DNA from 2 places in the Dietzia sp. KRD202 genome. Region 1 is predicted to be linked to the other one. Evidence: riboswitches for the same ligand, from Rfam matches in the RefSeq annotation. Region 1 holds a riboswitch; the other holds the start of a gene.
What was found. A riboswitch is a leader RNA that binds a small molecule or an ion and turns the genes downstream of it on or off. The one in region 1 is predicted to bind cobalamin.
Positions count from the first base shown of each region.

Region 2: linked by a shared signal. The riboswitch ahead of J1M64_RS09680 (VWA domain-containing protein) and the one ahead of cobN (cobaltochelatase subunit CobN) in region 1 are both predicted to bind cobalamin.

Region 1 covers NZ_JABFAN010000010.1:21,062-24,321, forward strand. Annotated here, with positions in the region: gene J1M64_RS06480 (M23 family metallopeptidase) at 1-1,008, shown strand, start outside; cobalamin riboswitch at 1,104-1,298, shown strand; gene cobN (cobaltochelatase subunit CobN) at 1,316-3,260, shown strand, end outside.
Region 2 covers NZ_JABFAN010000014.1:850-4,109, forward strand. Annotated here, with positions in the region: gene J1M64_RS09670 (cobalt-precorrin-4/precorrin-4 C(11)-methyltransferase) at 1-284, opposite strand, end outside; gene cbiE (precorrin-6y C5,15-methyltransferase (decarboxylating) subunit CbiE) at 281-1,525, opposite strand; cobalamin riboswitch at 1,601-1,785, shown strand; gene J1M64_RS09680 (VWA domain-containing protein) at 1,807-3,260, shown strand, end outside.

The sequences.
Region 1 (3,260 bases):
GGCACCGACCCCACCAAGGTCATCGCCAGCTTCTCCGCCGCCGCTCTCGTGGACCCGGACTGCGTCTTCGGTGACTGCAACCGGCTGCGCGACCTGCCCGCCGGGTACGTCGACACCGCGCAGATCCCGCCGCAGGAGAGCCGGGTCGTGTTCATCGACTTCACCCTCGACTCGCTCGACCAGGCCCCGGACGCGGTGCTGCACCACCTCTACGGGACCGGTGCCGCCTCGCCGGCGTTCGGCGAACCCGGGCCCATCGACTACCTCACGACACCGGTCGTCTTCTCCACCCGGACCGTGCCGGTCATCGCGCCGCCCGTGCGGGGCGAGAACTGGGTGGCCCTCAACGGGTGTTGCGAACCGGGCTTCCCGCACCGCAGCTCGGTGATGTCGGTCAACGGCAAACTCAACAACAGTCAGCGCTTTGCGATCGACTGGAAACGCACCAACGACGAGGGCGAGTTCTTCACGGGCGACAGGAACCACAACGAGAGCTACGTGGACTACGGCGCCGAGATCCTCGCCGTCGCCGACGCCACCGTCGTCTCGGTCCTCGACGGGATGGACGCCAACGCGCCGGGCGTCCTGCCCGCCAGCAACCCGGAACTGGCCTCCAAGCTCACCGTCGAGAACGTGGACGGCAACCACGTGGTGCTCGACCTCGGCGACGGCGTGTACGCGATGTACGCACACATGATCTCCGGCTCGGTCACGGTGAAACCCGGCGACACGGTGACCGAGGGCCAGGTGCTGGGCAAGCTCGGGAACACCGGCAACGCCAACGCCTCGCACCTGCACTTCCAGCTCATGGACGGGCCGAGCCTGCTCGAGGCCGACTCGCTGCCGTACGAGCTGAAGGGGTTCGACTACGCGGGGCAGGTCCCGCCGGAGCGGATCGCCGACGCCGACGACTTCCTGTCCGGCACTTTCGTCGACGAGGCGACCCTCTCGCCGGAACCGCGGATGAACGAGCTGCCGCTCAACCTCGCGGTGGTGGACTTCCCCTGACCGGGACGGCCGTCCCCGGCTGACGCGAGGCAGCCAGGTAAGTCGCTCCTGACCCTCGCGCGACGGCCGGGCGGCCACTGGCGGGGTCCGCCGGATAGGCTCGCCGGTGCCGTGGTGTTCGGGAAGCCGGAGGAAAAGCCGGCGCGGCCCTCGCCACTGTAGTCGCGGAGTCACGCGGCCCTCGTCCGTCCCTCACGGGTCGGAGACCACTGGATCCACGGGTCCGGGAAGGTCGGTCGCACGGCGTTGATGCGGAAGCCAGGAGACCGGCCACGGCGACATGTTCCACGAGGGTTTGGAGAAGAACATGCGCCCCACCCGGCGTTTGGCGTCCCCTGATGGCGCCTCGGCACAGCACGACGTGCCCCGCATCACCCTGTTGTCCACCTCCGACACGGACCTGCTCTCCGCGCGCGAATCCGGCGCGGCGTTCACGCTCGGCAACCCGTCTCGACTCGACGTCGAGGCGAATCTGCCCGAACTGCTCGACGGCGCCGACCTGGTGGTGGTCCGCATCCTCGGCTCGCGGCGATCGTGGGACGCCGGGTTCGCCGCCGTGCTCGGCGCGGGCGTTCCGGTGGTGGTCCTGGGTGGCGAGCAGACCCCCGACGCCGACCTTATGGAGCTGTCCACCGTCCCGATCGGCACCGCGGCCGAGGCACACCGCTATCTCGCCGAGGGCGGCCCGGGCAACCTGGCGCAGCTGCACGCGTTCCTGGCCGACACCGTGTTGCTCACCGGCGCCGGGTTCGAGCCGCCGGAGAACGTGCCGGTGTGGGGTATGCCGCCGCGGCCGGACACGACGGAAGCCCCCGGCCTGCCCCGCGTGGGCGTGCTCTACTACCGCGCCCACGAGGTGAGCGGGAACTCCGGGTTCGCCCACGCGCTGGCCGACGCGATCGACGCCGCTGGCGCGGTGGGAGTGCCGGTCTTCGCCGGCTCCCTGCGCTCGGCCCCCGACGAGTTGTTCGACGCCCTTGGCACTCTCGATGCGCTGGTCGTGACGGTTCTCGCCGCCGGCGGCACCACTCCCGGCACGGTGAGCGCGGGCGGCGAGGACGAGACGTGGGACGTCGAGCGCATCGCCGCGCTCGACATTCCCGTATTGCAGGGCCTGTGCCTGACGTGGAGCCGCGAGGACTGGGCGGCCTCCGACGACGGCGTCAACCCGCTGGACTCCGCCAACCAGATCGCGATCCCCGAGTTCGACGGCCGGATCATCACTGCGCCGTTCTCGTTCAAGGAGATCGACGCCGACGGACTGCCCCGCTACGTGGCCGATCCCGAGCGGTGCGCGCGTGTCGCCGGGATCGCCGTGGCCCACGCGCGGCTGCGCCATGTGGCGCCCGCCGACCGCAAGGTCGCGCTGGTCCTGTCGGCCTATCCGACCAAGCACTCCCGCATCGGCAACGCCGTCGGTCTGGACACCCCGGTCTCGACCATCCGCCTGCTGCGCCGGATGCGCGACGAGGGTTACGACCTGGGCCCGGACGACGGCCCCATCGCGCGCTTTCTCGATCGACCGGGCCTCGACCTCACCGAGCCGGGGGCGGATGGCACCGTCGCGGAGGGCGGTTTCCCCGACGACACCGCCGCCGGCGACGCCCTCATCCACGCGCTCATCGCCGCGGGCGGGCAGGACGAGGAGTGGCTCACCAGCGCCCAGCTCACCGACAGCCACGTCCGGATCTCCACCGACGACTACCTGCGCTGGACCGCGGACCTGCCCGAGGCGCTGCGTGCGGAGATGGTCGAGGCGTGGGGGCCCGCGCCGGGCGAGCTGTTCGTCAACGACGCCGGAGAGATCGTCCTGGCCACCATCCAGGCCGGCAACGTCGTCCTGTTGATCCAGCCGCCCCGCGGGTTCGGCGAGAACCCGGTCGCCATCTATCACGACCCCGAGCTCGCGCCGTCCCATCACTACCTGGCCGCCTACCGCTGGCTCGCCCGCGGCTTCGGCGCGCACGCGCTGGTGCACATCGGCAAGCACGGCTCGCTCGAATGGCTGCCGGGCAAGAACGCCGCGCTCTCGGCGGACTGCGCCACCGACGCGGCGATCGCCAACCTTCCGCTGATCTACCCCTTCCTCGTCAACGACCCCGGCGAGGGCGCCCAGGCCAAGCGCCGCGCGCACGCGACGATCGTCGACCACCTGGTCCCGCCGATGGCCCGCGCGGAGTCGTACGGGGACATCGCCCGCCTGGAGCAGCTGCTCGACGAGTACGGGAACATCGCGTCGATGGACCCGGCCA
Region 2 (3,260 bases), on a different contig from region 1:
CGAGTTTGCTCGGCGAGAGCCGAGTACAGCGACGGGTCACCCGAACACAGCCGAACCACCTCGAGCCCATCGGCGTGAGCGGCGACGATCTCGCCGATGATCCCGTCGAGGTCCAGATGCTGGGTGTCCACCAGCCGGGCCTCGGGTCGGCAGTGGTCGAGCACACCGTCGTCGAGGTACGTCCCCGCGTACAGGCAGACGTCGGCCTCGCGCAGGGACGCAGCCGCGCGCAGCGTCAGCAGATCAGCGGCGCCGGGGCCGGCTCCTACGAAGTGAACGGTCACGAGCTCTCCCCTGTTTCCGAAGTATCAGCCGCAGCGACGAATGGCTTCACGGCCGCCCACTGCACCACCGCACGGGCGGGGGCCCAGCCGGCGAACCGGCCGATCGAGTCCGCGTGCTCGACCTGGATCCTGGTCAGCTCCCCGCCGAACTCGGCGCGGGCGTCGACCACCACGCGCTCGGTCTCCAGAGTCACCGCATGCGCGACCAGCCGTCCGCCGGGACGAAGTGCGTCCCAGCACTGTCTCAGCAGGCCAGGAGCAGTGCCGCCTCCACCGATGAACACCGCGTCCGGCCGCGGCAGACCGTCCAGAGCCTGGGGCGCCCGTCCGTGGACGACCTCCAACGACGGCACCCCCAGCCGCACGGCGTTGCGCGCGACACGCGCCGCCCGCTCGGGATCGGCCTCCACCGCGATCGCCCGACATGACGGGTGGGCGCGCATCCACTCGATGCCCACCGACCCGGCGCCGGCGCCCACGTCCCACAGCAAATCACCGGCCATCGGTGCGAGCCGCGACAGGGCGGAAGCCCGCAGGTCGCGGCGGGTGAGCTGGCCGTCGTTCTCGAAGGCGTCGTCGGGCAGGCCCGGCACCAGTCCGAGCGGTCGGGCGGACGCGTCGGCCACGCACTCAACCGCCAGGACGTGCAGGGCGGGGGCCTCGTGATCGACAGCCCAGTCGCGCGCCGCGCGGGAAAACCGGGCCTCGGCCGGGCCCCCGAGATCGGACAGAACGGTCATCGCGCTCCCCCCGAAGCCGGCGCCAACGAGTACCGCGGCGACCTCTCCCGGCGTGTGCCGGTCGGCCGAGAGCACCAGCACCCGCCGCCCCGGCGCCAGCTCACGGGGCAGCGCGCGGTGGTCGCGCAGCACCGCCACGGACTCGGCCGGCCACCGCATCCTGGCGCGGGCCAGCGCGACCGAGGACACCGCCGGGAGCACCTCCACCGCGTCCGCGCCGAGCAGCTCGATCAGGGTGGTGCCGATCCCGGCGACCAGCGGATCGCCCGAGGCCAGGGCCACGATCGACCGCCCGACCCACCGCTGGAGCAGCTCCGGCAACCCGTCCCGCAGCGGCCGCGGCCACGGCACGCGTTCGGCCGTCACCTCGCCCGGAATCATCGCCAGATGACGCTCGCCGCCGAGCACCACATCGGCGCCCATGATGGCGCGACGGCGGGCCTCGTCGAGCCCCGCCCACCCGTCGCCGCCGATGCCGACGACCACCACCCGTGCATTCATGACGCGGAACCCTACCGCGACACCTGAGGCGCCCCGGGACAGGCCGTTGGGCTAGCCTCGGCACCACACAACCGAACAGACCCCACAGCACGAGGTGCCCCACGACCGCGAGAGCGGGCGGAGGGGAGAATCAGGGAAGCCGGTGAGAATCCGGCACAGGGCCCGCTACGGTAACCCGGCCTCTCAGGCGATCGCGCCCCGCGCGCACATCCGAGATGAGCCGGGAAGTCCGGAGACCGGCCTCGCGCTGACCAGCCTGGCAGACGAGAGCGGGAGCCCCCATGCCACTGCACTACCCCTTCAGCGCTGTCGTCGGTTCCGACGACATGGCGCTGGCCCTGACCCTGACCGCGGTGTCCCCGGCGGTCGGCGGCGTGCTGATCCGCGGCGAGAAGGGCACGGCCAAGTCCACGATGGTCCGCGCCCTCACCGGGATCCTGCCGGAGGTCGAGGTCGTCACCGGCGACCGCTTCTCCTCCGCACCTGACGACCGCGGTTCCGAGACCCCGGACGGGCGTATCCCCCACGACGCGCCCACCGAGCGGCGGCCGGTCCGCCTGGTCGAGCTGCCGATCGGGGTGTCCGAGGACCGCATCACCGGATCACTACACCTGGAGAGTGCGCTCGCCGATGGCGTGACCGTGTTCCAACCGGGCCTACTCGCCCGCGCACACCGCGGACTGCTCTACGTGGACGAGGTCAACCTGCTCCACGACCACGTGGTGGACCTTCTGCTCGACGCCGCCGCGATGGGCCGGGTGACCGTGGAGCGCGACGGCATCTCCGTCGAGCACGCCGCGCGCTTCGTACTGATCGGCACCATGAACCCCGAAGAGGGTGAGCTCCGGCCCCAGCTGCTGGACCGCTTCGGCCTCACCGTGGAGGTGGCCGCGCCCCGGGACCCGGAACTGCGCGCCGAGGTGGTGCGCCGCCGGATCGCGTTCGAGGCCGACCCGGCGGGATTCGTCGCCGCCCACGCCGCCGACGAGGCCGCAGTGCGCGAGCGGATCGCCGCCGCGCGGCGGGTACTCGACCGGGTGAGACTGACCCCCTGGGCGCTGTCCACCATCGCCCGGGTGTGTGCAGGCTTCGACGTGGACGGCATGCGCGCCGACATCGTCACCGCCCGCACCGCCGCCGCCCACGCCGCATGGCAGGGCCGGACCCGGATCACCCGCGAGGACATCCGCGTCGCCGCGCGCATGGCGCTGCCCCACCGCCGCCGTCGGGCCCCGTTCGATGCGCCGGGCCTCGACGAGGACCTGTTGGAACGGCTGCTGGGCGACGACGACGAGCCCGATCCCGACCCTCGAGACGAGACCGCGCCGGCCGACGACGCCGAACAGTCGGAGTCCGCAGACGAGTCCGCGTCGGCAGACGCCCCGGACGCCGAGTCGGCCCCGGCGCGGGCCTCGGCCGAGGACGCCGGGCACGAGCACCCGTCCGGCCAGGCCGAGCAGACCGAGGACAGCCCCGACGCTGCCGACGCCTCCGGCACCGAGGGCTCCGGCCAGGTGGAAGGCCGATCGGACGACGATGCCGACGGCCAGGCCGGCGATCAGGCCGGCGACGACACCCCGGGCGACGCTCCCGGGCCCACCCCGCCCGAGCCAGGCACGGTCACCGCGGCCGCGGCGCCGTACCGCACCCGCCTGCTCGCCGTCGCCGGTACCGGCCAGGGCGCGGCCGGCCGCCGGTCGAGGGCCATCACCAGCACTGGCCGCCGCATCGGCGC